DNA from 4 places in the Colwellia sp. SU-HH00943 genome. Region 4 is predicted to be linked to each of the others. Evidence: predicted binding sites of a transcription regulator. Region 4 holds the regulator's gene; each other region holds the start of a gene.
What was found. Region 4 encodes LexA, which represses DNA repair genes until DNA is damaged. Its sites were predicted from a motif close to TACTGTATNNNNATACAGTA; they were not measured.
Positions count from the first base shown of each region.

Region 1: a site for LexA is predicted at 6,679-6,698, ahead of AC27GZ_RS11285 (DNA polymerase II). Genes of this name have one in related genera too.
Region 2: a site for LexA is predicted at 2,267-2,286, ahead of recN (DNA repair protein RecN). Genes of this name have one in related genera too.
Region 3: a site for LexA is predicted at 2,453-2,472, ahead of AC27GZ_RS14370 (LexA family protein). Genes of this name have one in related genera too.

Region 1 is NZ_BAAJLW010000003.1:638,523-646,976, reverse strand. It holds gene AC27GZ_RS11325 (FAD-dependent oxidoreductase) at 1-593, opposite strand, end outside; gene AC27GZ_RS11320 (response regulator transcription factor) at 670-1,653, shown strand; gene AC27GZ_RS11315 (substrate-binding periplasmic protein) at 1,819-2,511, shown strand; gene AC27GZ_RS11310 (hypothetical protein) at 2,598-2,786, shown strand; gene AC27GZ_RS11305 (hypothetical protein) at 2,994-3,404, opposite strand; gene AC27GZ_RS11300 (putative quinol monooxygenase) at 3,712-3,960, shown strand; gene AC27GZ_RS11295 (GNAT family N-acetyltransferase) at 4,039-4,497, shown strand; gene dinG (ATP-dependent DNA helicase DinG) at 4,520-6,640, opposite strand; gene AC27GZ_RS11285 (DNA polymerase II) at 6,741-8,454, shown strand, end outside.
Region 2 is NZ_BAAJLW010000002.1:136,268-144,721, forward strand. It holds gene AC27GZ_RS05860 (outer membrane protein assembly factor BamE) at 30-440, opposite strand; gene recN (DNA repair protein RecN) at 550-2,232, opposite strand; gene nadK (NAD(+) kinase) at 2,348-3,229, opposite strand; gene grpE (nucleotide exchange factor GrpE) at 3,409-4,056, shown strand; gene dnaK (molecular chaperone DnaK) at 4,346-6,271, shown strand; gene dnaJ (molecular chaperone DnaJ) at 6,561-7,703, shown strand; gene AC27GZ_RS05890 (Lrp/AsnC family transcriptional regulator) at 7,829-8,302, opposite strand.
Region 3 is NZ_BAAJLW010000005.1:92,077-100,530, forward strand. It holds gene AC27GZ_RS14360 (SOS response-associated peptidase family protein) at 53-745, opposite strand; gene AC27GZ_RS14365 (Y-family DNA polymerase) at 782-2,038, opposite strand; gene AC27GZ_RS14370 (LexA family protein) at 2,026-2,439, opposite strand; gene AC27GZ_RS14375 (YfhL family 4Fe-4S dicluster ferredoxin) at 2,542-2,787, opposite strand; gene trhP (prephenate-dependent tRNA uridine(34) hydroxylase TrhP) at 2,799-4,187, opposite strand; gene AC27GZ_RS14385 (HDOD domain-containing protein) at 4,492-5,334, shown strand; gene epd (erythrose-4-phosphate dehydrogenase) at 5,427-6,452, opposite strand; gene tkt (transketolase) at 6,536-8,454, opposite strand, start outside.
Region 4 is NZ_BAAJLW010000001.1:961,233-969,686, reverse strand. It holds gene AC27GZ_RS04235 (energy transducer TonB) at 1-559, shown strand, start outside; gene AC27GZ_RS04230 (RNA polymerase sigma factor) at 569-1,132, shown strand; gene AC27GZ_RS04225 (energy transducer TonB) at 1,129-1,836, shown strand; gene lexA (transcriptional repressor LexA) at 1,936-2,550, shown strand; gene coxB (cytochrome c oxidase subunit II) at 3,144-4,307, shown strand; gene ctaD (cytochrome c oxidase subunit I) at 4,311-5,912, shown strand; gene AC27GZ_RS04205 (cytochrome c oxidase assembly protein) at 5,915-6,484, shown strand; gene AC27GZ_RS04200 (cytochrome c oxidase subunit 3) at 6,534-7,418, shown strand; gene AC27GZ_RS04195 (DUF2909 domain-containing protein) at 7,556-7,768, opposite strand; gene AC27GZ_RS04190 (SURF1 family protein) at 7,816-8,454, shown strand, end outside.

The sequences.
Region 1 (8,454 bases), on a different contig from region 4:
TTGCCATGATTATCTTGGCAACCAATAACACCGTTATCATTCGTAAGTAACTGTGTAATTTTACAATTAAAACTAAAGTGAATGTTTTTATGCTTAAAGGGCGCTATAGCATCGAGCATTTTATTAACTAACTCTAAAGATGTCCCCCATATAACATGGTAACGCGGTACCGAGTTACCATCTCCGTACAACCCACGTTCAACCCAGTTCACTGCAGGTAAAAAGGTTATACCTAGTTTTTTTACGTATTGATAAATGTCTTGATAACTGCGCTCTACATAAAGCTTTGCCCATTGTTTTGGATAAACATCTTGCGTTGAAAAGTTAGCAAAAGAAAACCAGTCTTTTAACGCAATATCAGCATTGTCGGTTATACCATTACGCTTTTGCTCGGGTGTGCCAATAAGTGCCATACCACCAAAAGCAGAGCGAGCTAAACCGCCCACTTTTTCTTCATCTTGGGCATCAAGTATACATACTTGCTTGTTGGCTTTGGCAAGTTCAAGGGCTGCTGTTAAACCCGCGATACCCGCACCAATGATTACTACGTCATAATTAATTTTATTCTTTTGCTCTGGGGTATTTGTCGACATACATCTTGCATCAGTTTGGTTGTCATAGCATTATCATAGTCTATGATTTCTTCAGCGCTATAGTAAAAATTACCTAATGAGTTTATCGCCAACGACAAAAGCTTTATCGCCAAACTCCGATGAATTAAATCAGTTTATCAGTGAACTATATAGGGCGACTAGCCAAATAGATTTGGCGGAATACCGTGATTGGGCACTTGCTCAATTGCAAAATTTAATTGAGTTTGATGGGGCTATATGGAGTAACGGCCACCAGTACACTAGGCGTTTTCATAACCATACTTTGGTCAATGTATCGGAAACACTCACCCAATGCTTACTTGATAACCTAGCAATTAACCCTATCGCCACTAAATTGTTTGAAAATTTAGGGTCGCCGATAGATATGCAGGACTTGATGACGGATGAAGATTTTTATCAGTCTGAGATTTATTTAACATGTTTTAAACCTCATGGTATAGAAAGAATTCTATCTTCCATTCATTTGGATGAACGGACAGGCTTATTTACTGTGCTTAGTCTTTATCGCTTTAAACGCGATAATGCGTTTACCCCACAAGATAAAGCAGTACAGAAACAGGCACTTTACCATTTACTCTCTGCTGCTAAGCATGCACTTTTTCTCCAGTTAGAATACGTTGATAATAAAAGCATTAAAACTAAGAAAAATAGTCACAAGGCTATTTGTGACGGTGAAGGTTATTTTCATCAATTACAATCTAGCTTTATCGATTTATTAGAGCGCTTTTTTCCTCAAGCTGACTTAGTTAAATTGCCTTTTGCATTGGATGGCGCGGTCAATCGCTACGAAGTAGAGGGTTTGCAAGTTGAGTTAAAGCCATTTAATGACTTGATTATTGTTGAAATTTGGCCTCAAGGACCGCTGGATAGCCTGTCTGAGCGAGAGCTAGAAATAGTGAAAGTGTTAGCGAAAGGAGGAACATTTAAAGAAGCGGCACGTGAGTTACATTTGTCTCCCTCTACTGTGTCAAATCACCTATACCGTATTTATCAAAAGTTAAACATAGGAAGTAAGAGCGAATTATTTAAATTATTATAGCCTTGATTATGTTTAAACTTTTAGCTGGGTAGATAACTAAGTTAATATCAGTCTTTGGTTCATTTCATTCATATCCAAAATGATTAAACTTTTACATTCTGCACTTTAGTATTACAGTGCTATACTGATAAAATTATTTATTAATTTGAAAAATGGATTTCCTAATTGTTTAATATATTCTGTTGGCTTTTAGCAATAAGTTTACTTTCCCTCCCAGCAGTAGCTAAACCGAAGAAATTAATCTTTGCTGCAATCCCTGAGTACATAGATAGATTTGAGTCAGGCCAATTAGAAGATAATATTGTTGTGAAATTAGGGAAGGAGCTTGGGGTTCCTATTGAGTTATATCCTTGTCCATGGGCTAGATGTTTAAAACTCATTGAAACAGGGCAGGCAGATATTATTGATGACCTTTTCAAAACACATGACAGAGAAGAATTTATTCAATACCTCTCTCCACATTTTGCTGTTCAAAATGCAGGTTTTCGATTTTATTCCAAGAATAAAACAATTAAATCATTTTCGGATCTCGATGGTTTGATTATTGGGCATCTAAGAGGTTATAAACACTTTGAAAAGTTTGACCAAGCAACTAACTTTACCAAAGTGCCCGTTTTAGATTTAAAAATAATGGTAAACCTTATAAAGAACAATCGTATTGACGTATTTATCGCACCACCTTCATTTGATATCAATCACATTCAACCATTTGATCCTAATGGCACAATAAAAAAACAAGATTTTGATTACATAGTAGATATGCCTCTTTATCTTGGAGTGTCTAGGAAAAGTGCATGGTATAGTGAGCAAAGCTCTTTGGAACAATCTTTAAATAGAGTACTTTCTAATACTCACTAACTCACTTTTATCATTCTAAATCGATTAAAAACAATTTTGATTGTTGTTGTAGTTATTAATGAGTTGTCGTTAATCAAGGAGGTTTTATGTTTGCTCAGGTATTTATGGCAATTATTGGACTAGTACTTTTTTATATAGGTGTTATTGAAGGTTCTGCTTTCAATATTATCATCGCTACAATTTTAATTATCATATCGGCAAGTAGGTTTTATGCTGCAAAATCAGGCTCGTCATTTCAAGAAAAATTAGAACAATGGTTCAAAGACAGATCTTAAAAGAATAAATCACAGTTTAAGAGTGCTGTTAACAAGGCCGTCTAGTATACCCAATTAACAGTTGGTTTTTGCACCTTCATGGTTTAATTTTAGCCAACATATCTATTGCCTCCGGATGAGGCGTTACCGATGTTTGCTTTTTGCACAAATAAGACTGTCAGATTTAATTAAGTGCTAATAGTCGAATATTAAAATTCAGGTTAAGACTTATAAAAAACGTTTTCTATCAGCTTCAGTGGCACTTTCATGACATTCTCCAAGTAAAGTAAATATAGAACCACTGAAGCTTCTTTCAAGTTCTATAAAGCCTTTACGACAATATTGGTTTTGATCTAAACGCTCTGTTAGTAATTCTTCAAAAAGTTCTGTCATCTCTTCAGTATTCTTAATGCGATTAGCCATCGAAGTGTTATTGCTTTGGCTATTTCTGCTACCTTTATCGCCTCTTCCTCCTGAATCTTTTCCTCTTGATTGTTGTTCTCTAGAGCTTTTACCTTGCGGTGTTTGCTTATTTTTTGATGCAATTTTTTTATCGTTATTAGTGCTTGAAACAATCACGGTAAAGGTAAACATTTTTGAATCATCATCTTGAATTTTAGTGTTAAAAAAATCCTTCATATCTGACTTACTAACGCTACTACAGCCAGCAAGAGTAAAAAATATTAAAAACGGAAGATAGCAAAGTGGTTTCGAGAAAGTCATGATGAGCCTAAATAGTGCCTGAATTTAGGTATTGTAAAGTATAACTGTGTAAAGATACGTAAAGTGAAAAAATATATTCAAGGTAAATTTCAATATCTTTACTGGAAAATAATAAGGTAAAGTAAGTTGGTATTTTTATTTTATGATTTTAGCTTTTTCTAAAGCTTTAGTTTAGTTCAGAGAGAAATTAGTTTTGTCGAAAATTACATTACAGGGTTACATTTTGGTTAGTGATGAAGACTTAATGCAAGTGAAGGCAGAACTCATCACACATAAGCAATTAACTTTAAAAGAGACTGGCTGCATTATGTTTAAAGTTAGTCAGGATACTGGTGAGAAAAATAAATTTCATGTTTATGAAGAGTTTGCTAACCAACAATCATTTGAACACCATCAAAAAAGAGTGAAAAACTCCCGATGGGGCGCTATAACTAAAAATGTTCAAAGATTTTATACGATAGTAAATAATTAATAATCGTTATTTCTAAGCAGGAAGTTTTAAAAGTTATAAGAAGAAAATTATTATTTAAAAAAAATTTACGGAGAGTAAATGCACATTGTTATTGATAGCCTTGAAAACGAACAAGTTAAGCAATTACTGTTAGAACACCATGAAGATATGCTGAAACATTCACCAGTAGAAAGTGTGCATGCTCTTGATTTATCGACGTTAAAAAGCTCTGATATTACTTTCTGGTCTGCTTGGGAACATAATCAGTTAGCGGGTTGTGGCGCACTTAAATATTTAACGGATAAACATGCAGAGCTTAAGTCGATGAGAGCGAGTAAGGCATTTTTAAGACAAGGTGTTGCGGCTAAATTACTCGTACACATTTTAAATAATGCAAAAAGTAAAGGGGTTGAGAGGGTAAGTTTAGAAACAGGGACAATGGATGCATTTATTCCTGCTCATAAACTTTATCAAGGTTTTGGTTTTCAAACATGCCCCCCGTTTGGAGATTATCAAGAAGATCCATATAGCATGTTTTTTACCAAAGTTATTGAGTAGTTTTTATCGCGCCCTAGCAAGTTTATTCTATTACACGTTGAAATGGCGGCAAGGAGTCAAGTAACTGTTTACCATAGCGTTTAGTTACCACGCGTTTATCCATTAACGTAATAACCCCTTCATCCATTTCGTTACGCAATAAACGGCCGCAAGCTTGTACTAATTTTTTTGATGTATCTGGAACCGATAATGACATAAACGGGTTACCACCTTTCGCTGAGACATACTCTGCTTGAGCTTGTTCAACAGGTGACGTTGGCACAGAAAAAGGGAGTTTTGTGATAATTAAGTTATTCAAATAATCTCCAGGTAAATCTAAGCCCTCAGAAAAACTCTGGGTACCAAAAATAATACTGGTTTTGTTATCGTCACAACGCTTTTTATGATCTTCAATAATGTGTTGACGTGAGTGTTCCCCTTGTACGGCAATGTCTAATTTATGATTGTCTCTAAGTGCTTGAGCAACTTTTTCCATTTGCCAGTAAGATGAGAATAACACTAAGCTTGCACTACCTTGCTCAAGGTATTTGGGTAATTTTTTAATTAGTTCATCGGTAAAATCAACAGCACTTGGCTCGTTTACCATTTTAGCTACCACGAGTTGAGCATTATTTTGATAATCAAATGGCGATGTAACCTGTTGATATTGACTGCCATCGTTATTTTGAAGGCCTGCTTGAAAGCGAAAATGATCAAAGGAATTTAAAGCTAAGAGGGTTGCTGAGCATAATACAGCTCCTTCACATTGGCTCCATAACTTATCTTCCAGTGTAAAACCCACTTCAATAGGAGAAGCACAAAGTAAGTAGTCTTGTCGGTTATTACCTTTATTTGGAAGCTGTTTTTGTAACCACCTTGCCATTGGTGCTGCTTTTTCACTGTCTGATTTGGCAAACATATGCCAAAGGCTCTCTAGGTTCTCTAGTCTCTGGAGCATAAAACCAGCTTCACTTAATACTGGCTCGGCAAGGTACATTTGAACATCGCCATCTTTAACAGCTTCAATCAAGGCATTGTAAAGTTTATTTAAATGACTTAAAGATTTTTTACTGAGTTCATTACAGTCTTCCGCCCAGTTTTTAAGGGTTTTGGGGATGATACCGTTGTCAAAACGATAGACTTGCTCATCACTTGGTTTAAAGTTATTGTCGCTTTTTTGAGCTTCGATAAAATATACATTGGCATTGTTTTCAACAAATGTCAGTACTTTTTGCATTTCAATGACTAAATCTTGGCAATCATCACTGAGCTTTAATGCGGGTGAAATAGCGCGCTGTGATTTGATCAACTTAGCCATTTTATCGCCGGTTTCTCTGAGCTTTGACAACCAATCAATTGCGCCACGTAGGGTTATGCTGGCACTGGAATGATCTCGGGTAATTTTCGGTAAATGGTGCGCTTCATCAATAATATAAAAAGTTTCATCAGGCGGAGACAAAATTCGGCCACCTCCTAACTCTAAGTCAGCCAATAATAAGCTGTGATTCACCACTAAAACATTCGCCTGCTCCATGGTTTCACGCGCTTTATGAAAAGGGCAATGGTGATGATCAGCTAAGGTTTTTAAACAGCTGTGTTTATCACTTTGTACTTGTGACCAAATATGGTGTGGAATAGGGGTTTTCCAAGAATCGATATCTCCTAACCATGAGCCGTCATTGAGCGCTTTATGCATCGCATTTAACGTTCGAATATCGCTCGCTTTAGGCTTTTCTGCGAAGGTGAAGCCTGCTTGAGGCGAGTCTGTAGCTACCGCTTGGGCAAGTTTTTGTCTACAGACATATCTTTGGCGACCTTTAACTAGTGCAAAATCGAACTTTAAGCCAGCATGTTCTTTAAGAAATGGTAGGTCTTTATCGACAAGTTGTTCTTGAAGCGCAACAGTAGCTGTTGAAATACACACTTTTTTATCACGTGCTAATGCTAGCGGGATGGCACCTAAGCTATAGGCTAGTGATTTACCCGTGCCTGTTCCAGCTTCAATAGTAATGATTTTTCTATCTTTGCTGTAATCACCCGCTAATGTTTTCGCTATTTCTGCAATCAGAAAGGTTTGTTGTTTACGTGGGTTAAAATTGTTTAAGTTCTCACCAATGGCTTTATATGATTGGCGGATCACTTGTTTCAATTTGTCAGTTAACATGTAGCGATGGTTTCCATTAGACAGCGAATACGATATGATGCTGTATATAATAACAGGTTTTTAACCTTTCTTCTTAAAATTTCCATACTTTTTAAAAATTATGTCTCAGCCATTGCCACAGTCTATACAAAGCGGTTTCTTGTTAAGTCGTCATGTACAAGATAAGGGCAATGCTATGCAGATCACCTTATGGCTCAAAGGTAAAGAAAAGGCCTATAAAACAGTTATACAGAATGAATTAGCTGTTTTTTTTGTGGAAGCTAGACAGTTTGAACAAGCGATTCAATTACTTGAAAACCACAATATTTTGCTCGTCAAGCAACAAGCATTACAACTTAAAACCTTTGAACAACGATATGTACATGGTTTTTATTTTTCAAGTTTAACTCAGTTTTATCGAGCTCGGGATTGTCTCAAAGGGCAACAGATAAAATGCTATGAAGATGATATTCGCCCTGATGATAGGTATTTGATGGAGCGTTTTATTACCTCAGATATCGACTTTATTGATAGCGGCCAAGTTAAGTGTAAAAAAGCAGCAGAAAAACTATCAATAAAGCTAACTATGGTATCTATTGATATAGAGTGTTCAATGGCTGGCGAGCTTTATTCTATAGGACTTTATGCAAATAATGATGAAGAGTTTCGCTGCGTATTGATGATAGGTGAGCAAGAAAGTAATGCACCAGAGTATATTCAGTGGTTGAAAGATGAAAAACAGCTACTGTTAGCACTTATCGAGCAAATAGCGTTAATTGACGCCGATATTTTTATTGGTTGGAATGTGATTAATTTTGATTTTCGTTTATTACAAAAGCGAATGGATCTTCACCATATTAAATTTGCGATTGGCCGTGATGGTAGTGCGCCACGTTGGCGTAAAAATACCAATAACAGTGAGCAAGAGTTTATTGAAATTGCTGGTCGAGTAGTACTAGATGGCATCGATCTACTAAAAACGGCTACCTATAATTTTCCTAGCTTTTCTTTGGATAATGTCGCTAATACGTTATTAGGGATCGGTAAAAAAGTTGAGGATGTTGAAAATCGCGTTAAAGAAATTACCGACAACTTTAATCATAATAAACAAGCGCTTGCAGCCTATAATTTAGAAGATTGCCGTTTAGTTTGGCTTATTTTTGAGAAGACTCAATTATTAGATTTTGCCCAGCTACGGGCACAGCTTACAGGCCTTGCTATTGATAGAATAGGTGGCTCTGTAGCTGCTTTTACTAACCTGTATTTACCTAAATTACATCGAAGTGGTTATGTTGCGCCTAATATGGGAGACGGGGCATCAGAGCTAGTTTCACCTGGTGGCTATGTCATGGACTCCATTCCTGGCCTTTATGACAATGTATTAGTATTGGATTTCAAGTCACTATACCCAAGTATTATCCGCACTTTCAAAATAGATCCTATGGGTTTGATTGAAGGCTTACGTGAACATGAAGCAGGGCAAGAGTGTATTCCGGGCTTTGATGGTGCTTATTTTTCTCGTGAACAACATTTTTTACCCAAAATTATTACTTCACTTTGGCAAGAGCGTGATAAGGCTAAAGCGCAGAAAAACGCGGCTTTATCGCAAGCGATTAAAATTATTATGAACAGTTTTTACGGGGTGTTAGGCTCTACTGGCTGTCGATTTTTTGATCCTCGTTTATCGGGATCGATTACCAAACGTAGTCATGCCATTTTAAAAACCACTAAAACGTGGATTGAAGATAAGGGCTATAAAGTTATTTACGGAGATACAGATTCTATTTTCGTTCACGTAGGGGCTGAGCTATCGTCCAATGCTAGTAAAACTTTAG
Region 2 (8,454 bases), on a different contig from region 4:
TATGGATACTAGAATTGAAATTTCTCGTATTATTGACTGTTAGTTGTATTAAACTTTTGATTAGCGGCACTATCAGCATCTTTTTCCTGTGCTGGTGCATCAAATGGTACATTAAAATTCTCAGACAATGTGAAGTCACCTTCAGCTGATACCAATTTGTTATCTACAAATTTAACCGAAAACTTTTTCTGCATATTTAACTTTTCACTACGTCCTGACTTAAAACGGTAAACATAGTTCCAAGTATCATTGTCAAAAGCATCAATTAACACTGGACTACCTAAGATGAACTTGACTTGTTCTTTGGTCATACCTACTTGAATTTTATCAATACTTTTTTGTTCAAGGTAGTTTCCTTGGGGTATGTCAACACGATAAACCCAACTTGAACAAGCAGAAAGAGATAGCGCAATAGTTATGATTGAAACTCGAAACAACATGAAATTTTATGTACCTTTATAAACAGCTAAAAAAGCGTGAACAGGGATAATAACTAAGCGCGGCTGCAGATACAAAATTATTTTCAATAAATTTTGTTTTGTTTGCAATTTAACTTGCTAATAGCTCTTGTGCATTAGCCAAACTGTGCTCAGATATTTTATCACCTGCCAGTAAGCGTGCAATTTCTTGGACGCGACTTTGCTCACTAAGTTCCGTTACTTTTGTTTCTGTATGCTCACCATCTGTTAATTTACTGACAAAAAGTTGTTGATGTCCTTTACAGGCAACCTGCGGTAAATGCGTTACACAAATTACTTGCGTGTTATTTGCTAGTTGTTGCAATTTATTACCAACCATTGCAGCTGTTGGACCACTAATGCCCACATCGACTTCATCAAAGATTAATGTTGGGGTCACAACTTTATCAGCTAAAATCACTTGCATGGCTAAACTGATTCGCGATAACTCACCACCAGATGCTACTTTACTCATGGCTTCTAATGCTTGTCCTGGGTTGATACTGACTTGAAAGTCAATTTTATCTAAGCCATTGCTAGGGAATACCGTGTTATTGTTTTCTATTGCCGCGTTCTCTATGGCAATAGCAAACTGGCCATCAGGCATATTTAACTCATGCATACTTTTACTGATTAAAGTACTCAGCGCTTTACCGGCTTTGTTTCTAGAAGCAGATAATGCATTTGCGGCATCTTGATAATATTGCTCAGTTTTATGGAGCTCTTCAATGACGATGTCAATTCTAGAGCTATCACTACAGATATCATCAAGTTCTTGTTTGAGGCTTTGATGAAAGCTGGCTAAATTTTCAGGCGCTAAATTGTGCTTTTTAGCGAGTTGCAAGGTGGTAGAGTAACGCTCTTCAATCATGGCATAAGCTTGTGGATCAAGTTCAAGCTGTTGATAATATGCTTTAAGATCTGCACCAGCATCTTCTAGCTGAATAATACTGTTAGTAAGAGTTTCCGCAACATTGTTCAGCTGAGGATCTATCGCTGACAAGGCTGAAATGCTTTCACTACATTGCCTAAGGGAATCAATGACGTTGAAATTTTCATTTTCAGCTAATGTTTGCAATGACTGAATGGTAGTATCAAGTAAATCTTGCGCATTAGCGTGGCGTTTAAAGTCGCTTTCTAAGGTTTCAAATTCGCCTTGTTGAGGGGAAAACTCATCAAGTTCATTTACTTGATACTGAATTAATTGCTGCTTTGCTTCACGCTGTAATTTGTTTTCTTGTAGTTGGGTTAGCTCTTTATTGAGTTTGTGCCATTGTTTAGCATAGTGTTTGACAGATTCAAGCAATGTTGGATGGTTGGCATATTCATCAAGTAGTTTGCATTGTTGACTTGATTTAACAATCAGTTGATGGTCGTGTTGTCCATGAATATTGATAAGTAGCTGACCAATTTCCCTTAATTGCGCTAATGGTACTTGGCTACCGTTTATATAGGCTTTTGAACGACCTTCGCTTGAAATAACTCGGCGAAGTATACACTCGCTGTCTTGATCTAAAATTAAATCGTGCTCTTGCAACCATTGTTGGGCGCTTAAGTTATTGTTAGTTTCAAAAGTTGCAGCTAATTCAGCTTTTTTACAGTTAGGTCTAACAACGTTGGTGGTAGCTCTGTCGCCTAAACATAAACCTAGGGCGTCTATGGCAATCGATTTACCTGCTCCTGTTTCACCGGTAATGGTTGTCATGCCGGCTTGCCAGTCTATATCTAGTGACTTAACAATAGCAAAATTTTGAATATTTAATTGTAAAAGCATAAATGCGCCCACCCAAGTTACTGTATAAATACTTAGGTGTTAATTTATACAGTAACTTGTCGTGATGCAAATCTTTTTTACTACTTTTTGTTTGACAGGCCGTTGAAGAAAAATATTAGTAAAGCTTATTACCCCAACTTAACTTACTCCGTAATACATTAAAATAATCATGATCGAGAGGGTGAACTAGTCGGATAGTATTCGGACTTTTTTTGATGATTACTTCATCACCAGGCATGACGGCTAATATTACGTGTCCATCACAACTTACCTGCAAGCTTTCTTGGTTTTCATTTGCCAGAATTAGTTTAATTTCACTGTTACCATCGACAACAATAGGGCGGCTAGTGAGTGTGTGTGGAAACATAGGCACTAAAGAAAGTGCATTTAAGTTAGGCGTTAAAATAGGCCCGCCAGCTGACATTGAATAAGCAGTTGAGCCGGTAGGTGTTGAAATAATTAAGCCATCAGAGCGCTGGCTGAACATAAAGCTATTATCTATGTATACTTCAAACTCTATCATGCTAGCGACTTTACCTGCATGTAACACTGCTTCATTGACTGCGCTATTCGAGCTCTTAAGTTTACCGTGGCGATACACTTCTGCTTCAATAATAAAGCGCTCTTCTGAGCGAGATTCACCCGCCAGTATTTTTGCTAATGGTGCAATTATATCGTTTGGAGATAAATCTGTTAAAAATCCTAAGTTTCCTCGGTTGACACCAATAACACTAATATCGAAACAAGCAAGTACTCTTGCTGCACCAAGCATATAGCCATCGCCACCCACAACTATGGCTAAATCTGCTTGCTCGCCTATATCTGTTAGCGAGCGAACATTAATATCGTCAATAGTCAGTGATGCCGCTACTGAGTTTTCGATTAATACTTGATAGCCCTTTTCTAAAAGGTATTGGTGCAGTGCTGAGATGGTAGCACTAGCGCCTTGATGATTAGGCTTACCGATGAGGCCTATTGTTTTATAGTGTTGAGTCATAACAGTTATTTTGCTGTGTTCATCTATGTATACGAATTTTCTACCTATTTACATGGCTTGTAAAGTTTGCATTTGATAAAATACTTGTTATTTTTTGCGGTGAAAGCTTGAATCAAGCAAGTGTGACCCCATAATTAGCAGCAATAGTAAAGTTCATATAGATTTAATTGGAGTTTTTTATGACGACAGAGTCAACAAAACCTGAAGAGCAGCAAGGCGCAGAACAATCAGCAGAGCAGTTAGCTGATGATATCGTTCAAGAGGCAGAAGCACAGGTAGAAGAACAGCATGAACATGCTCACGAAGTTATCAGTGCAGAGCAAGAGCGTATTAATGAGTTAGAGTTAGAATTAGCAACTGTTAAAGCGACTGTAACTGATCAAAAAGATTCTGTTATCCGCGCAAAAGCTGAAGTTGATAATATTCGTCGTCGTGCAGCTCAAGATGTGGAAAAAGCACGCAAATTTGCTCTAGATAAATTTGCAGCTGAAATGTTAACAACCGTTGATAATTTAGAACGCGCTCTAGAAAGCCGTGCTACTAATGAAAGCGATGAAGCTAGCAGTAATGCAGTAAGTGAAGGGGTTGAATTAACACTTAAAGGTTTAATTGCCTCTCTAGAGAAGTTTGGTATCAAACCGGTTAATCCACAAGACCAACCGTTTAACCCTGAATTACATCAAGCAATGTCGATGCAAGAAGTACCAGGTGTTGAGCCAAATACAGTGATTGCCGTGATGCAAAAAGGGTATGAGTTAAATGGTCGATTAATTCGCCCAGCCATGGTTATGGTTTCAAAAGCTCCAGCTGTAGATACAAAAGCTTAATCAAAGTGTGCTAATTACATAAGCCTATAAATTTATAGGTGGGCTTTTAGATGCATTTTTATCTGAAAGTACATCAATTATAAAAATCCGCTAAGTCAGTATTAGCGGATTTTTTACGTTTTTAGCGACTAATTTTTCGATAAATGCGTTTTTTTCACATTTTTTTCTTATCAATAGTTGAAAAGTGAATTGCTGACCCCACTTACTATTTCAACAACAAATTAGATTTAACTTTTTACTCAAGTGGAATTAAGCCGCGTAGTAAAAATAATGAATAGGAGCTCCCATCATGGGCAAAATAATTGGTATTGACCTAGGAACAACTAACTCATGTGTGGCTGTTTTAGACGGTGACAGTGTTCGTGTAATTGAAAATGCAGAAGGCGATCGTACTACGCCATCTATCATCGCATACACAGAAGAAGGCGAAACTTTAGTAGGCCAACCTGCTAAGCGCCAATCGGTAACTAACCCAACAAATACATTATTCGCTATTAAGCGTTTAATCGGTCGTCGCTTTGAAGATAAAGAAGTTCAACGCGATATTGATATTATGCCATTTGGTATTGTTAAAGCTGACAACGGTGATGCTTGGGTAACAGCAAAAGATAAAAATGTTGCTCCACCACAAGTTTCTGCTGAAGTTTTAAAGAAAATGAAAAAAACGGCTGAAGATTATTTAGGTGAAACAGTTTCTGAAGCGGTAATTACAGTTCCTGCATACTTTAACGATTCACAACGTCAAGCAACTAAAGATGCTGGTCGTATCGCTGGTTTAGACGTTAAACGTATTATCAATGAGCCAACAGCTGCGGCACTTGCTTACGGTATGGATAAGCAAAAAGGTGATAAAGTTGTTGCGGTATACGATTTAGGTGGTGGTACGTTCGATATCTCAATTATTGAAATTGATGAAGTTGAAGGTGAGCACACGTTCGAAGTATTAGCGACTAACGGTGACACGCACTTAGGTGGTGAAGATTTCGATAACCGCTTAATCAACTACTTAGTAGATGAGTTCAAAAAAGACCAAGGTCTTGATCTTAAAAATGATCCACTTGCGATGCAACGAGTTAAAGAAGCGGCAGAAAAAGCAAAATGTGAGCTTTCTTCAGCGCAACAAACAGATGTTAACTTACCTTACGTAACTGCAGATGCATCTGGTCCTAAGCACATGAACATTAAAGTAACTCGCGCTAAGCTTGAGTCTTTAGTTGAAGATATGGTTAAAGCAACGCTAGAACCATTAAAAATTGCCCTTCAAGATGCTGATCTTTCAGTAAGTGATGTTGATGATGTAATTTTGGTTGGTGGTCAAACTCGTATGCCACTAGTTCAATCTGCTGTTACTGATTTCTTCGGTAAAGAACCACGTAAAGACGTAAACCCTGATGAAGCAGTAGCTTCAGGTGCAGCTGTTCAAGCGGGTGTTCTTTCTGGTGATGTAACTGACGTACTTCTTTTAGATGTAACGCCTTTATCATTAGGTATTGAAACTATGGGTGGTGTGATGACTAAAGTTATCGATAAAAACACAACTATCCCAACTAAACAGTCTCAAACCTTCTCAACAGCTGACGATAACCAAGCTGCGGTAACTGTTCATGTAGTACAAGGTGAGCGTAAGCAAGCAAGTGCTAACAAATCTCTTGGTCAATTTAACCTTGAGGGTATTGATCCAGCACCACGTGGTACACCACAAATTGAAGTAACTTTCGATATCGATGCTGATGGTATCTTACATGTAACAGCTAAAGATAAGAACACAGGTAAAGAGCAAAAAATTACCATTAAAGCCTCTTCAGGTTTATCTGATGAAGAAGTAGAACAAATGGTAAATGATGCAGAAGCTAATGCTGACGCTGATGCTAAGTTCGAAGAATTAGTAGCTGCTCGTAACCAAGCTGACGGTATGGTTCACGCTACACGTAAGCAAGTTGAAGAAGCTGGCGACGAATTACCAAGCGAAGACAAAGAGAAAATTGAAGCAGCTTTAACTGAGCTTGAAGAAGCGGTTAAAGGTGATGATAAAGAAGCAATTGACGCTAAAACTCAAGCGCTTATGGAAGCTTCAGCTAAGTTAATGGAAATTGCTCAAGCGAAAGCACAAGCTCAAGGTGCACCAGAAGGCGCGGCGCCAGAAGCTGACAGTGGTAGTGCTCCAGCTGACGATGTAGTTGACGCAGAGTTTGAAGAGGTTAAAGACGATAAGTAATTTTAATCATTTTGTTTTTGCTCTTTCGCTCAATGCCAGCGTTGAACGTGCTCACCTAGTAAACTAGGCTCCGCGCGTTCGCCTTGGCCTAGAGCGAACTAGCTTCAACAATATTGATTAAAAGATAATTTAGTCTTTTTATAAAGCGTCGGTAATCGGCGCTTTTTGTGTGTTACTTATTTGAAAAGTGTTTAAATTTTGGTTCTGATTTTCATGTTTTCTTAACGTTTTTATTAAAAAGAAAGTAAGTAAATCAGAATTATTCAACTTGAAGTAAAGAAATATATTTATGTCAAAACGTGATTATTATGAAGTATTAGGTGTATCGAAGAGTGCAACTGATCGCGATATCAAAAAAGCTTATAAAAAGTTAGCGATGAAATATCATCCTGATCGTACTAAGGGTGACAAAGCTAAAGAAGAAACGTTTAAAGAGATTAAAGAAGCTTATGAAATCTTAAAAGATGATCAAAAGCGTGCTGCTTATGATCAATATGGTCATGCAGCTTTTGAACAAGGTGGTCACGGTGGTGGCGGCTTTGGCGGTGGTCATGGCGATTTTGGTGATGCTTTTGGTGATATTTTTGGTGATATTTTTGGCGGTGGTCGCGGTCGCGGCGGACGTCAATCACGTACACAAAGAGGTTCAGACTTACGTTATAACGTAGAGTTAAATCTTGAAGATGCCGTTAAAGGTAAGAATTTAGAAATTAAAGTACCCACTTATGTCAGCTGTGAGCCTTGTGATGGTTCAGGCGCTAAGAAAGGCACTTCAGCGAAAACTTGTTCTACTTGTCATGGCCATGGTCAAGTTCAGATGCGCCAAGGGTTATTTGCCGTACAGCAAACTTGTCCAACTTGTGGCGGTAAAGGTAAGGTTATTTCGGATCCTTGTACATCATGTCGTGGTCAAGGGCGTGTTGAAAAAACGAAAACGCTTTCGGTTAAAATCCCTGCAGGCGTAGATACTGGTGATAGAATTCGCTTGTCAGGTGAAGGTGAAGCAGGCGAGCATGGCGCACCCGCAGGTGATTTATATGTACAAGTTAACGTGCGTGATCATGAGATATTTGTTCGTGATGAAAACCACTTGTATTGTGAAGTACCTATTAGCTTCGTAACTGCTGCGTTAGGTGGAGAAATCGAAGTGCCAACTTTAGGTGGTAAAGTGATGCTTAAAGTGCCTAAAGAAACACAAACTGGTAAAATGTTCCGCTTACGTGGTAAGGGCGTTAAATCAGTTCGTAGTTCATCTACAGGTGATCTAATGTGTAAAGTTGTGCTTGAAACGCCAGTTAATTTATCGGGTGATCAAGCGGATTTATTACGTCAATTAGAAGAAAAAATGGGTAAGAGCAATAAAAAACACAGCCCTAAAGAAACAGGTTTTTTTGACGGCGTGAAAAAGTTTTTTGATGATTTGAAGAGTTAATCAATCGAGATTCTTAAACTGAGCTAAGGCTATTTAGTTCAGTTAAAAAATAATAAAGCCATAAAAAGTATATGCTTTTTATGGCTTTTTTTATTGATATAAAATATTTACGGGAAAAGGGTGAGTTAATCGTCAGTTTGAAAGTTAGGTAAAACACCACTGCGACTATGTTCAAAAACTAATGATGTCTCAACTGTGGTAACTTCATCTCGAGAAGTAATATTTTTGAATACAAATTGACGCAAATGTTCACTGTCTTGTACAGACATATGAATATAATAATCGTAACTTCCGCCCATATGATATAAATTTAATATTTCAGGGTATTTTAAAAGGTCGTCTCTAAATTGGTTTACTATTTCTTCAGAATAGGGCTGTAAACGAATAGCGGCAATTGCTTCAATGTTGCCGCCAATGGTGTTTAAGTTAACATCAATATAGGCACCTTTGATAACGCCACTTTGTTTTAGTCGTTTAACACGCTCTAAACAAGTTGAAGGAGCAATGCCGATTTTGGCAGCTAACTCTTTATTGGTGATGTCTGCATCATTATATAAAAGCGTTAAAATACGGAGATCTATAGTGTCTAGCCTTTTCATTTTAGTCTCATTAAATCTTTTAGAAGGTTATATGGTTAAATACTATACTCAATGTTAATAAATAAACCAGTTAATTATGTAGTAAATTTGAATTTTTGACGCTATTAATTAATATATCCGAATTATTTTTAGATTTTAGATGAAAAAATTGT
Region 3 (8,454 bases), on a different contig from region 4:
AGAAAAACAGGTATCAAGTAAGTAACTTTATCTGGTTAATATAACGCTTTGCTTAATCTGCGGAGATTAATTCAGGTTCACTTATTTGATTATACGTTTTGGGTTTATCAATTTGGTGAGCGATTAAATTTTGTGGAAGATGCGGTGTAAGTAAATAATTGAAGTTATCAACGTTTGTATTGCTAGTATCTAACCATGAATTTATCAGTGAGTTATCTTGTGGCAGCATTAACGGCATAGCTTTACTGTGTATGTGTTTTAGTTTTTTATGTGGAGGTAAGGTAATCACTGAACATGATGTGGCTATTTCACCTGTGTGCTTATTCATCCAATCTCTTGCTAACCCTCCTAATAAAATCCCACCATTTTCAGCTTGCATATCATAATAATGCACAGGCTTTTTATTTTGAAATTCAGTTTCTCCAAAACCCTTAACGGCAATGATGCAGCGTGATTGTCGGTAAGCTTGGTAACCTGCGCTTCTCGGTGTGTTTAACTTATCAAATCGCGTGTTAAACGATGTGTATTTAGATGGTTTAAAACCGTTTTCGTGTTGATCTAGCAATAGCCACCATGTGGCGTTTTGCACTATTCTACTGTTATTAACATTTCTTATGATTGAAACGGTATCAGCGGCTTTTACAAACCGTTTATCGATAGGTTTATCCATAACTTTATTAATTTTCAAGCTGGTATAAAGTTTTTTTACACCGCTGTCGAAGGTTGCATTAAATCTTCCACACATAATTTAGAGGTTGTTGATTAATCACTTTTATCAAGTTTAACACTTTATTTTGGGTATATGTTGCCAATTAGAGGTGTATTGTGGACTCAGAAAATGGCGTTTCATGTTCCATTTTTCTGTTTGTCCTGCACTGGCAATGTTAATACTGCCTTGACCATAACGATGGTTAATCTTATCTAAACACTGCATTAATTTGGGGTTGGTATTATCTGGAGTAAATAAATCAGCTTGATAAAACTTATTACTTGTAAGTTCGATAGCACCAACACCGCAGCGATAAAAGTTCACCCCTGTTTGATAAATATTGGGTAATACAATGGATATTGCACTGGCTAACTGACTGGTGTTATCGGTGGGTATGGGAAACGGGTAAACTATGGCTTGTTTGTAGTAGTATTCATCATGTGGAGAGCTTGAGGCAAATACCATGACTTTATGGGTTTTTGATGATTGCTTGCGAAGTTTTCTTGCGACAATAGTAGCGTGGCTAGCAAGTGCTGCATGTAATGTATGATAGTCAGTAATACGCTGCCCAAAACTACGGGTAGAAAATATCTCTTTCTTTGGCTCTTTTACTTCATCCCATGAAAGGCATGATATACCGTTTAATTCATTAACGGTACGTTCGGTTACTACACTAAATTGTTTTCTTATTTCTTTTGGATTTTGCACTGCTAATTGTTGAGCAGTTGTAATGCCTTGCATGTTAAGCTTCTTCGCAATGCGGCCACCAATACCCCATACATCACTGGTTTTCATTTTATTTAAAATAGCGACGGCGTCATTGGAGTGTTTAATAACAGCAACACCATCAAACCCTGCTAGTTTTTTAGCGGCATGATTTGCCGCTTTTGCTAAAGTTGCGGTATGTCCAAAGCCCACACCAACAGGTAAGCGTGTTTCTTGCCATATAGCTTGTTTTATTTGCTGGCCGTATTGATGCCAATTATTAATGGCTCGGTGAAAATTATCAAAGTAGAGAAAAGCTTCATCAATTGAATAAATGTGCTGATTATCACAATATCTGGCGATTACCGTCATCATTCGCTCAGATAGGTCAGCATATAGTTCATAGTTGGATGAACGGATCACCACTTGATGTTTATAGAGCAAATCTTTAACTTGAAAGAAGGGAGTAAATTTGGGAATACCTAAGCGTTTGGCAATAGGGCAAACCGCACAAATACAGCCATCATTATTGGTTAAAACAACAACAGGCTTATTGCGAATGCTTGGATCAAATACTTTTTCAGCCGACGCATAAAATGAAGTAGCATCAACTAAGCAATACATGCCACTAACTCAGGTGCTTTATGATGTAATCGAATAGAACGAGTAACCACACCCTCAACTTGAAATTCATCTTGCTCTGAAATACTCACGGGCTGATGATACTTAGAGGCAGATATTAATCGTGCTTGTGCTTTATCAATGAGTTTACATACAAAACAACCATTATAATTGGCAACAATCACATCACCATTTTTAGCCGATAGTGCGCGATCAACGATGAGTAAATCACCATCAAAAATACCAACGCCTTGCATAGATTCCCCTGATGCTTGTCCAATAAAGGTTGCATTAGGGTGTCGTATTAATAACTGATCAAGCGATAAACCTAATTCCTTGTATTCCGCTGCGGGTGATTCAAATCCTGAAATACCTGCGTCAATGTATATGGGAATAACTTTCATACAAACCAAACTATACTGTAAATAAATACAGTATAGTTTTTTAGTTGTCATTAATAAAGTAATTATGAGTGGGTTGTGCAGAACAATTCAGTTAGTTGGTCATTAGCCATGCATTTTTAAAAACTTTGTTAATAAGGTTTCTTCACTTTCTACATGGTTAGGATCAGGTTTTACGCAGTCTATTGGGCAAACGCTTACGCATGTTGGTTTGTCATAATGACCAACGCATTCAGTACATTTGTCAGCATTAATTTCATAGATGTGCTCACCTAAGGTGATCGCACCATTTGGACATTCAGGATCACACATATCGCAATTAATGCAGCTATCTTCAATAAATAGTGCCATGAGTTAATTGCCTATTTATCCGCTTGGTTTTGCGCAAATGGGTGACGGGTTGTGCCGCCGTCAGTTAAGTAGCGCATGATAATACCGAATTCGAGATCTAAGTCGGTTTCTAGTTCAATAGAAACTTTGTGACCTGAGCCTTTAGCATCTGTGATGACTTCGCCATTTTTACTGTTGATCATATGCGTTAAGGTAAAGCTGATATTGCCATTAGGTGTCATCAGCTCTAATGCATCACCCACTAAAAACTTATTTTTAACGTCAATTTCAATTAAGCCTGTCGTTTTATTTTTGCCTGTGACTTCACCAACAAATTGTTGCGTGTCACTTTTTGAATAGCCGTAATCATAATTTTGAGTTTCAGAAGGGCGATGACGTTGTAAAAAGCCTTCGGTATAGCCTCTATGTGCTAAGTGTTCTAAGTCAGTATTTAAAGCTTGATTAAAAGACTTATTTGCTAAAGCATCATTGATGGCATGCTTATATACTTGTGCGGTACGAGCACAGTAGTAGAAAGATTTTGTTCTGCCTTCAATTTTCAAGGAATGCACGCCCATTTTTACTAACCGTTCAACATGTTCAACTGCACGTAAATCTTTAGAATTCATGATGTATGTACCATGCTCGTCTTCAAAAGCAGGCATGTATTCGCCAGGGCGGCCTTGCTCTTGTAGTAACACTACATCATCAACGGGGGCGTTTTCAGGTACCAGAATATCTTTTTCAGGGGTGTAAATTTCAGCAGGTTTTACAGCAATTATGTCGCCTGTTTCTGTTTCTTTGGCTTCATGTGTGTCATATTTCCAACGACATGAGTTAGTACAGGTGCCTTGGTTAGGATCACGTTTGTTAATATAACCTGATAATAAACAACGGCCAGAGTATGCCATACAAAGTGCGCCATGAACGAAAACTTCTAATTCCATTTCAGGGCAATGAAAACGAATATCTTCAATTTCATCTAAGGAAAGTTCGCGTGAAAGTATTACGCGCTCAACGCCTTGTGCTTGCCAAAACTTAACCGTGGCCCAGTTCACAGCATTAGCTTGAACTGATAAATGAATTGCCATCTCTGGGAAATTTTCACGCACTAACATGATCAGCCCAGGATCAGACATGATTAAGGCATCGGGCTTCATAGCAATAACAGGTGCAATATCTTTTAAAAAGGTTTTTAACTTACCATTATGCGGAGCAATGTTATTTACTAGATAAAACTTCTTACCTAAGGTATGCGCTTCATCAATACCAATCTTTATGTTTTCTAATGTAAATTCATTATTTCTAACCCGTAAAGAGTAGCGAGGTTGGCCCGCATAAACTGCGTCTGCGCCGTAAGCAAAGGCGTAGCGCATATTTTTCAGACTGCCTGCTGGCGATAATAATTCAGGTGTAAACATAAAATTAATCTTTTAAATAATGCTCTTATTGTGGAGCCTAAAACTCTTAATATTGAGCCTAAAACATAGGGGCGCGTATTATATACCCAATTTTCGTAAGGATATAGATTTTGTAGGAGAAAAATTCATCATTTTAATCATGAAAGGTAATTATTGTCTGGTTTGTAAAACTTATTGGGAAATTACTTTTGGTCGGTTTTCATATAATGTTGAAAATAGGTAAAAATTTGCAGGGTAAAGAAAAATCTGTGCTACTTTTAAACTAGAGAGTACGTTTTGCCAGAATAATAAAAAGGGGAGCTATATGGCAACTGAAAATGCTTTGTACACAATTTTAATGGAAAAAATAAAACATGATGAATTAGTGTTACCCACCTTACCCGAAGTTGCATTAAAAGTTAGACAAGCTGCGGATGATACCGAAATTAATTTAGGGCATATGAGTGATATTATCTCGCAAGATCCTGCACTTTCTCTTGGCATGATTAAAGTTGCTAATAGTGCGTTGCTTGGCAGAACGTTTAAAGTCGAAACGGTTTCTCAGGCGGTTACTCGTATAGGTTTAAGGCAAATAAAATGCATTGCTACTGCCATGGCGCTTGAGCAAGTGTTTGTGTCTGACAATGACGTTGTGGCCATGTACATGAAAAAGTCATGGCTTAAAACAATCGATATAGCTTCGGTGGCTATTAGTTTAATGAGCTTATACCTTAAAGATAATAAGCATAGCCCATTAACTTTAGACACTATTACCTTAGCAGCATTAATTCATAATATTGGTATTTTACCTATATTAACCGAAGCTGAGCAGCACCCTGACGTATTTGCAAACCCAACTTTTTTACAGCAGGCTATTATTAAATTGTCAGGAAAAATTGGTGGTACAGTTACCCGTGCTTGGGATCTTTCAGATGAATTAACGTTATTGGTTGAAAGCTGGAGTGATTTAACTGTGTTGCCAAAAGAAGTTCATTACTTAGACTTTATTCGTGCCGGCGCTATTTACCATAGCATTTTTAAAAACGCTTCGACTCAAGAAGTCTTGTTAAATAGTTATGTTAAGAAAGGGATTTTACCTTCGGCAGATTATATGCAAAATGATGAGTTTAAAACGATGTTGGCTGATGTTAAAACAATGTTTATTTAGTGATTTAGACTGGAAATAACAACAAAAAAAACAGGTGGGTAACTGCTTTTTTGTTGTTTTTAGCGTGTAAAATTAAGGTGTTATTGACAGGATTACTGTGCAGCAATCATTTGCTCAGCAGTATCTAACATTCTATTGGCAAAGCCCCATTCATTATCACACCAAACTAACATTTTCACTAAACGCTTGTGACTAACACGAGTTTGATTGCCGTCAACAATACATGAATGCGGATCATGATTAAAATCAGATGAGACCAAAGGCTCCTCTGTATAAGAGACGATACCTTGTAAGCCCCCTTCACTAAGCAACTTGTGCTGATTAGATTTTATTACTTGGTTAATCGCATCTATAGTGACATCTTGATTGACGGTTATACTTAAATCCATTGCAGTGACGTTTATTGTCGGTACGCGTACAGCAATAGCTTCAAAACGACTTTTAAATTTGGGTAAAATTCGCTCTATACCTAATGCTAACTTGGTATCAACGGGAATAATTGATTGGCTAGCGGCACGCGATCTACGTAGATCAGGGTGATAAGCATCAATAACTTGTTGATCATGCATAGAGGAATGAATGGTGGTAATAGTGCCACTTTCAATACCAAAAGCATTATCAAGTATGTTTATGACAGGGACTATGCAGTTTGTGGTGCAAGAGCCGTTTGACACTATGCGATCATCACTGGTTAGCTGTTGATGATTTACCCCATAAATTATGGTGGCATCAATATCATGGCTAGCAGGGTGAGAAAATAGTACTTTTTTAGCCCCTTGATTAATGTGCGCTAGACCGTCAGCTTTACTGCCAAAAGTACCTGTACAATCAAGCACTATATCAATATTGTGTTGTTGCCATGGTAAGTCGGTTAACTTATCAACGTGTGATAATGCTATTTTATCCTTGTTGATCAATAAGTGATTATGCTGTAATTCTACAGGAATAGTAAAACGCCCATGAGTACTATCGTATTTCAATAAGTGAGCAATACCTTCAGCAGGTGCAAGATCGTTAATGGCAACGAGATTAAATAACTCATTTTTACCACTTTCGTAAATAGCTCGAACAATGCTACGACCAATACGGCCAAAGCCGTTAATAGCGATATTTATCATAAAGATCTTTCGTTTTTCTTTTAAAGAAAAAGCCACATACTATATAGAATATAGTCTGTGGCTTTGTGCTTATAAGTATACTCTTATAGTGCGTTAACAGTATTTACAACGTTTTCGACAGTGAAGCCAAAGTGCTCAAGTAAAACATTACCTGGCGCTGATTCACCGAAGGTAGTCATACCAACAACCGCACCTTGCAAGCCTACATATTTAGCCCAGTAGTCAACATGCGCAGCTTCAATAGCAACACGTTTAGTTACACTGCTTGGTAATACTGATTCTTTATATTCACTTGATTGTGCATCAAAAACATTAGTAGAAGGCATTGAAATAACGCGAACTTTTGTACCTTGTTCAGTTAATGCATTAGCAGAGTTAACAGCTAAGGCTACTTCTGAGCCTGTTGCAATTAAAATAACCTCAGGCGTGCCTTTACAGTCTTGTAGAATATAACCACCTTTTTCAATATCACTTATTTGTGATTGGCTTCTAGCCATGGCTGGTAAGCCTTGACGAGAGAACACTAAAGCAGAAGGTGCTTTTTGACTTTTCACTGCAGATTTCCACGCAACGGCAGATTCAGTAGCATCACATGGACGCCATGTTGTTAAGTTTGGCGTAGTACGTAAATTCGCTAATTGTTCAATAGGTTGGTGAGTTGGACCGTCTTCACCTTGACCAATTGAATCATGGGTATAAACAAAAATGTTTTGAATACCCATTAAGGCTGACATACGAACTGCGTTGCGAGCATATTCCATAAACATCATGAAAGTAGCACCATAATTGATAAAGCCACCATGTAATGAAATACCATTCATGATGCCGCTCATACCAAATTCACGTACACCGTAGAAAATATAATTACCAGCAGGATCAGTTTCTATGCCTTTTGAGCCAGACCATAAAGTTAAGTTAGAGCCTGCTAAATCTGCTGAACCACCTAACATTTCAGGTAATACTTTACCAAAAGCCTCAATGGCATTTTGTGATGCTTTACGTGAAGCGATATTTTCACCGCTTGCTTGACATTCTTGAATGAAAGCATTGGCTTTTTCTTCAAATTCTTGAGGTAACTCACCTTTGATAACTCGACGCTCAAACTCAGCAGCTAGCTCAGGGTGAGCAGCTTGATAGGCAGCAAATTTTTCATTCCAACTTACTTGGCTTGCTTGGCCTTTTTCGTTTTGATCCCATTGAGCATATATATTTTCAGGTACTTCAAATGGTGCATGCTGCCATTTTAAGAAATCACGTGTAGCTTGAACTTCATCATCGCCTAGTGGTGCACCATGACAGTCGTGAGAACCTGATTTATTCGGAGAGCCAAAACCAATAATTGTTTTACAACAAATCATACTTGGTTTGTCGGTAATTGATTTTGCTTCTTCAATTGCTGCAGCAATGGCTTGAGTGTCATGACCATCAACACTGATTACATGCCAACCGTAAGACTCAAAACGAGCTGGTGTGTTGTCAGTGAACCAACCTTCAACATGACCGTCAATTGAAATGCCGTTATCGTCCCAAAAAGCAATTAATTTACCTAAGCCTAGCGTCCCAGCTAAAGAGCAAGCTTCATGAGAGATACCTTCCATTAAACAGCCATCACCTAAAAAGCAGTAAGTGAAGTGATCAACGATATCGTGATTTTCGCGATTAAATTGTGCGGCTAAAGTTTTCTCAGCGATGGCCATACCTACTGCATTAGAGATACCTGCGCCAAGCGGGCCAGTTGTTGTTTCAACACCTGGCGTATAACCATATTCAGGATGACCTGGTGTTTTTGAATGTAATTGACGGAAGTTTTTTAAATCATCAATCGATAAATCATAGCCAGACAAGTGCAATAAAGAATAAATAAGCATTGAGCCATGACCATTTGATAATATAAATCTATCGCGATCAGCCCAGTTAGGATCACTTGGGTTATGTTTGAGAAAATCACGCCATAATACTTCAGCGATATCCGCCATTCCCATCGGTGCACCAGGGTGCCCTG
Region 4 (8,454 bases):
ATTATTCGCTTTTATGGCATTTTTAATTTCGAGTGATCAGGTAAATCTTATTGAACCTGATGCAGTTCCTGTTGTTGAAGTTTTTCAAACACCAGAAGATTCAAAAGTGGAAGAGAAGCCAAAGCCTCAATTAGAACCACCTAAACCTCCTCCTGTTATGCCTAGCAATAAGGTGGAATTGAGTGAGGCGACACTTGATAATGTTTTAAACTATCAATCTACAGGTTTTGAAATGGAAGAAACAGACACTGTAATTTCACCAATGAATAATATATCTAATGGAGAAGCTAGGCCAATAGTAAGGGTTAACCCAAAATATCCAATCGACGCTGTTCGTAATGGAATTGAAGGTTGGGTGGTTTTGGCTTTTGATATTAGTGCCATTGGTGAAGTTGTGAATATTAAAGTTTTAGACTCTGAACCTAAGCGTATTTTTGATAAAGAAGCAAAGCGAGCTCTAAAAAAATGGAAATATCGTGCTAAATCAGTTGATGGTAAACAAGTAGCACAGTATAACTTTACCGTACAACTAGACTTTAATATGTCGAAAAGTATTTAAGGTGTGTATTTGAAGTTACCGTCAATGATTAAGGGCTGGTTAAACCCTACTATTAGCCCTGAAAAATTATTGAGTCAATATTACTCTACTGGTAATAGCCACTTTCTAACCTTGCTAGTAGAGCAATTTAATGTATCAATTTATCATTATTTATTGTCATTATCTGATAAAGAGGTTGCTGAAGATGTTCTGCAATCAACTTGGCTTAAGGTTATGAATGCTAATAAGGCAAGTCAATATACTAATGTGAAAAGTTGGCTATTTACCATTGCGCGAAATACCTTAATTGATGAACTTCGTCGGCAACAGAAGTGGCAATGGCAAGAGTTAACGGATGAATTGTTGGAAATTGAACAATTAGAACATTCACTCTCGGAGCAAGATCGACTTAGCAGTTTTAATGAGGCAATAAAACAATTACCTTTTTATCAAAAGGAAGCCTTTATTTTTCAGCAGGAAGGGTTTTCAGTAATAGAGATATGCCAATTAGTGGATGAAAATTTCGAAACGGTTAAAAGCCGATTGCGTTATGCACGTAAACATATAAAAGCCGCTTTAGGATCTAAGTTATGAGCGAAGAGAAGTTTGATAAAGAAGTTTCACAGCTTTATCAACAAAGAAAAAGTGAAATTAGTGCTCCTTCTGTGAGTATGCACTTAAATACTAAAAGTCGAGATCAGAAATTTAGTTTTACAAAGTGGATATCTATTATTCTTTTAGGTGGTAGTGCTTCCTTTGGTATTTTGGCTATAATCGGCCAACTTGCAACTGAGCCTCAGTCATACCGTAATCAAGTAAACACAACTCATACCGTAAATGTAAAGAAAGATAAACAAGATGAAACTACTGAAGAAGTTATCCATGTAAGAAAACCTTTACCACCGACACCTCAACCTCTAGACAAGGAAACGCCTCAAGCAACACCTCCTCGAATACCCAGTTTTACAAATGAGAATACAACATTACAAATAAGCAGGCCGGAAATTCAGTTTATTAGCATTGCTAAAATAAAAGAGCCAAAGCTATTACTTGAACCGATGTTTAAAGTTATGCCTAAGTTTTCAGTAAAAGCGAGGAGAGAAAATGAAGCAGGTGAGATTCGATTACGTTATCGAGTATCGCCTAGTGGAGAAGTTCAGGGAATTAATGTGGTTTCTAGTAACGTTGGACGTGAGTTGAAAAGTTCGGCAGTAAAAGCTCTTTCTCAATGGCGTTATTCGCCAAGTGATCATTATGAAGCATATTATGAAATAATTTTTGATTTTAATACTTACTAGTAAACTCTTGCGTTTCTTAAAAGGCTGTATATACTAACAGTTGTAAATAAATACAGGACTTTGCCGAGAAAGGAAAAGCATATGTCAGCTATAAACGAACTGAAGCCTTTAACGAATCGCCAACAACAGATTTTTGATCTGATCAAAGAAGCGATTAATGATACGGGTATGCCGCCTACACGTGCTGAAATTGCAGAATTTTTTGGTTTTAAATCAGCTAATGCTGCTGAAGAGCATTTAAAAGCTTTAGCTAAAAAAGGTTATATTGAAATGCTGCCAGGCACGTCGCGAGGCATTCGATTAGCTGAGGAATTGATCGAAGAAGAGGGCTTGCCTTTGATTGGTCGAGTTGCTGCGGGTGAGCCAATTTTAGCGGAAGAACATGTTGAAGATCATTATCAAATGGATGGTAATTTATTCCATCCTGCAGCGGATTATTTACTGCGAGTTAATGGTGAAAGTATGCAGGATATCGGTATATTAGATGGTGACTTATTAGCCGTTCACCAAACGACTGATGTGCAAAATGGCCAAGTTGTGGTTGCCCGTGTTGAAAATGATGTGACGGTGAAACGTTTTAAACGTGAAGGGAATGTTGTTTATTTACATGCTGAAAATGAAGCATTCTCTCCGATAAAAGTTGATCTTACTTGCCAAGAATTCAATATTGAAGGCATCGCTGTTGGCATTATCCGTAACGGTAGCTGGATGTAATTATTAGAAATATTGCGTTAAAGTTTATCTTTTTACAACAAGTCTATAAATGAGCGACGGTGATAAAATAATTCGTCGCTTAACTTTCCTTTGTTAAATCTCATCTCTTCTCTGTATAACAAATAACCATAGTTTGGTTGTTATTTGATCAAAAGTGAAAATTTATTATTTTACCTGTGTCAAATTGTCACATCCTATCCCTGTAGGGCTTAAGCTTAAGCTTAGAGTTCTTACTCTATTGAAATTACTAGTGTTTATTTTTTTATACGCAAAATATTGTTTGACCTAGATCAAGTTTTGAGTGATTCTAGAGCAGTAATCGAACAAAAAATAACTGTATAAAAACAATAAGACGTTAGCGTGCTTTCGGTAACTAAATTTCATAGTAAGTCTATCTTTAGCTAAAGAAATTACAGCTCGGCGTCAGTTAATTTACTAAAAATATAATAACAAAATTAACAGATAATCAGTTTGATGAGTTGTGATGTACAAAACTGCATTTCTGTTTTCTATTTTTTATATCCTGTTTTAAGCGAGGAAAAGTCCTGACACTGTTCTTCACCTTGAATGGGTAATAATAGAGGAGAGGTTGAGTGAAAAGAAGTATCCAACGTTGGTTGTTGGGAGGGGGACTTTGGTTTGGTAGTCTGCTTTCTTGTACAGCTTGGGCAGATTCACAGTTAAATCTGACTAAAGGGGTTACAGCAGTTAGTAAAGAAGTGTATGACTTACACATGCTTGCACTTTATATTTGTACTGCTATTGGTGTCATAGTGTTTGGTGCCATGTTCTGGTCAATGGTGTTTCATCGTAAATCAAAAGGCGCTAAAGCTGCAGATTTTCATGAAAGTACAAAAGTTGAAATACTTTGGACCGCAATTCCTATCATTATTCTTATAGCCATGGCCGTTCCGGCTACCAGTACATTGATTGATATGGAAAATAATGACAATTCTGATATTACCGTGCAAGTAACGGGTTCTCAATGGAAGTGGCATTATAAGTACTTTGATCAAGATATTGAGTATTTTTCAGTATTATCAACACCACGTGAAGAATATGAAAATCAAAACGGTACCTTTGGTGGTACGGGCTCAAGTAAGAATGAAAATTACTTACTTGAAGTAGATAAACCGCTCGTTATTCCAGTGAACAAAAAAGTACGTTTTTTAATTACTTCTGATGATGTTATTCACTCTTGGTGGGTTCCTGCTTTTGCAGTGAAACAAGATGCTAACCCAGGCTTTATAAATGAAGCATGGACTAAAGTTGATGTGCCAGGCATTTATCGCGGTCAATGTGCTGAGCTATGTGGTAAAGATCACGGCTACATGCCTATTGTTGTTGAAGTTAAATCTGAAGAAGATTACGCACTATGGATTAATGAGCAAAAAGCGTTAGTTGCACAAGCAGCTGATGCAGAGAAAGCCTCGTTAAGCGCATCAATGTCAAAAGAAGAATTGATGGAACTTGGAGAGTCAATCTATATGGCTCATTGTGCGGCATGTCATCAACCGACAGGTTTAGGATTACCACCAACATTCCCTGCACTTAAAGGAAGCCCTGTTGCTACGCAAGGCAGTATCGCTGAGCATATTAAGTTAATACAAGATGGTAAAGGCATGATGCCACCATTTGGTAAACAGTTGAGTTTAGCTGAAGTCGCTGCTGTTGTTACCTACGAGCGTAATGCTTGGGGAAATGATACGGGTGATTTAGTTCAAAGTTCAGATGTTAAAGCGGCAAGCGGGGAGTAAAACATGACAACAGATACGATAAATGAATCGCTTGATGACGCGCATAACGATGATCATCATGACCACAAAATGACAGGTTTAAAACGTTGGTTATATACCACCAACCATAAAGATATAGGTACGTTATATTTATGGTTCTCTTTTATTATGCTCTTAGTAGGCGGTGCACTAGCTATGGTGATCCGTGCTGAGCTATTTCAGCCTGGTTTACAAATAGTTGAGCCTGACTTTTTTAATCAGTTAACTACAGTTCATGGTTTGATCATGGTCTTTGGCGCGATAATGCCAGCGTTCACTGGTTTTGCAAACTGGATGCTACCTATGATGATAGGTGCTCCAGATATGGCATTACCACGTATGAATAACTGGAGTTTTTGGATACTTCCGTTTGCATTTGCCATCCTACTTTCTTCTTTCTTTATGGAAAGTGGTGCACCAAACTATGGTTGGACATTTTACGCACCGTTATCAACCACCTATTCTAATGGTAGTACCGCATTCTTTGTTTTTGCAGTGCATATCATGGGTATTTCTTCAATCATGGGGGCTATCAACATTGTTGTTACTATCATGAATTTACGTGCTCCTGGCATGACCTACATGAAGATGCCTTTGTTTGTGTGGACCTTTTTCATCACAGCTTATTTATTGATTGCCGTAATGCCGGTGCTAGCCGGTGTGGTCACCATGCTTTTAACTGATACTTATTTCGGTACCAGCTTTTTCGATGCCGCAGGTGGTGGTGATCCAGTGATGTTCCAACATATATTTTGGTTCTTTGGTCACCCCGAAGTTTACATTATGATATTGCCGGCTTTTGGCATTGTTTCAACAATCATTCCGGCATTTGCACGTAAAAAGCTATTTGGTTATAGCTCGATGGTGTATGCCACAGCGTCTATTGCATTATTATCGTTTATTGTTTGGGCGCACCATATGTTTACCACAGGTATGCCGCTATTTGGGGAGTTATTCTTCATGTATTGCACTATGCTCATTGCGGTGCCAACTGGCGTGAAGGTTTTTAACTGGGTTGCAACGATGTGGCGTGGTTCAATGACCTTTGAAATGCCGATGATGTTCTCTATAGCTTTTGTCATCTTATTCACTATTGGTGGTTTTTCTGGATTGATGTTGGCGTTAACACCGGTTGATTTTCAATATCACGATACTTACTTTGTTGTAGCGCATTTTCACTATGTACTGGTAACAGGCTCGCTATTCTCTATTTATGCGGGTGCATACTATTGGCTGCCAAAATGGACAGGTCACATGTACAGTGAAACATTGTCAAAATGGCACTTTTGGTGTTCGTTAATTTCAGTGAATTTATTGTTCTTCCCTATGCATTTCTTAGGGCTAGCCGGTATGCCACGTCGTATTCCTGACTATGCTTTACAGTTCGCAGACTTTAATAAATGGGTCAGTATTGGTGGTTTTGCTTTTGGTTTATCACAGTTAATTTTCTTAGCGGTGGTTATCAAGTGTATTAAAGGTGGAGAGAAAGCACCTGCTAAACCATGGGAAGGTGCTGAAGGTTTAGAGTGGACTGTAGCAAGTCCAGCACCGTATCACACGTTTAGTACACCACCGAAGGTTGATTAATCATGGAAAAAGGTACAGAGCAAGAGACTAATCAAGTAGTGAAAGCACAAGACAACACACGCGTGACGAAAAAACTCGTGCTTGTAGTCTTTGCTATGTTTGGATTTGGTTTTGCTTTAGTACCTTTATATGACGTGTTTTGTGATATTACTGGCTTGAATGGTAAAACAAATACTTCAGCTGCCACTTATAATGATGATGGCATAGATATGTCTCGTACCGTTAAAGTGCAGTTTATTACCCGTAATGCTAAGGGAGTTCCTTGGCAATTTGAACCGACAATAAATGAGATTGAGGTTCATCCGGGAGAAATGAAATTTGTTAATTTTTATGCAAAAAATGAATCGAAGCGTGAAATTGTTGGGCAAGCAGTACCATCAGTGTCACCAGGGTTAGCTGCAAATTATTTTCAAAAAATAGAATGTTTTTGTTTTACCCAACAACCATTGCAAGCTGGTGAAGACGTTGAAATGGGGCTGCAATTTTATGTGGACAGAGAGTTACCACCTGAAATTACTACACTAACTTTGTCATATACTTTGTATGACATTAGCGAAAAAGTTGATTCGTAGTTAAAGCCTAACGCTTAATAAATCTCTTGATAAGAAAGAGGAAACAAGAATGACAACAAAAGAATACGAAAGTTATTATGTGCCGGCGCAAAGTCACTGGCCAATTGTTGGTGCCATTGCACTCTTTATGATTGCTGTTGGCGCAGCAAACTATGTTAGTGATATAAAAAATAATGTCAGTGGTTTTGGTGGTTATTTATTACTGGCGGGTATTGCACTGATTATTTATATGGTTGTTGGTTGGTTTAGTAATGTAATCAATGAATCTATGTCTGGTAAGTATAGCCACCAGATGGATAACTCATTCAGACAAGGCATGAGTTGGTTTATTTTTTCTGAAGTGATGTTTTTTGCGGCTTTCTTTGGTGCGCTTTTTTATGCGCGTGTTTTTGCGGTGCCTTGGTTAGATGGTGCTGGAAATAATGCTGAAACGGCGGCAGTTTTATGGCCAGAGTTTACCGCGAGTTGGCCATTGATTAAGACACCTGATGGAACTGAAACAACTGCTATGGGTTGGTATGGTCTACCATTACTTAATACCATTTTATTATTAACGTCATCAATTACCGCGCATTTTGCTCATGTAGCGTTAGAGCAAAATAAACGACCGCAACTAAAAGTTTGGTTAGGTATTACGATACTTCTAGGTGTTACTTTTATGTACTTTCAAGTACAAGAGTATGCGCATGGCTATTCTGAAGAAATGCAGCTGTATTTAACCAGTGGTATTTACGGTAATACGTTTTATATGTTGACGGGTTTTCACGGTATGCATGTAACACTCGGCTGTATTATGCTGATTGTGATGTTTTTTAGGGTGTTGAAGGGGCATTTTACCCCAGATAATCACTTTGCCTTTCAAGCGGCAAGTTGGTACTGGCATTTTGTTGATGTGGTGTGGGTTTTACTATTTGTCTTCGTCTACATCCTTTAATAGTTTCTTGCTTCGGTAAACACACTATAGCTTCATCGAAGGTACTCATTGACTAGCGTCAACTCCGTGCCTTCTCTTTGCTCTAGTAAGTTTATCTTTGCAAAAACATATTAAAGTGAGAAATATTTATAACTAAATTAATAAGGTCGTGGGTTTGGGGTGATTAAGCCGGTTAATATACCTATTAATAATAAAACGACAATGGCGACAGAGAAGATTAATCGGCGCCCAATATATTTACTCATGGGCGGCTGCTCTGGCTCGGGCTTTTTATTCATTAGCCATAAAGCACGAAATAGGTTGTAAATCATAAAGAATAGTAGCGTCACAATAACTATTTTAAAAAGCATATATTCAATATCCTAAGTGTTAACTTGTTGTAAGGATTTTCTTCTTCATGCCAAATTGCCAATCACCGACTGCTCAAAAGCAGGGCAAAAGTTTATTCAATAAGTACACAATATTTTGGTTTTTACTCACTGTGCTTGTTTTTTCAGCATTAGTAAAGCTTGGACTTTGGCAAAGTGCTCGCGCAGTAGAAAAAGAGCAGCGACTTTTACAAATTGAAAAATTAGCTTCACAGCAAGCTTTATCATTAGCGCAGGTGGTAACACTGGCCAATAAACAAAGTAGCTACGCAGCCGTAAATGACTATCCGGTTTATATCAAGGGTCGTTTTAACCAAGAACAAGTGTTTTTATTAGACAACCAAGTGAATAACGGGCGTTTAGGGTATCGGGTTTATCAGGTAGCTGAAACAGAGAGTAATGCCGTTTTGGTTAACCTAGGCTGGGTAAAAGGCTCAGTAAATCGTCAGGAATTACCCGATATAGTGGCTTTAAAAGGTGATAATGCATTTAATGGTCATGTGCGTATTATTGAGTCTGGCGTGCTATTACAAGAACAAGTGTTTGAGCAAGTAACTTGGCCTTTAAGAGTTCAGCAAATTGAATTGGATAAATTTTCAACATTAATTGGTCGCAAGCTATTGCCCTTTGTTGTTTATTTAGATAAAAATGAAGCACTGGGTTTTGAA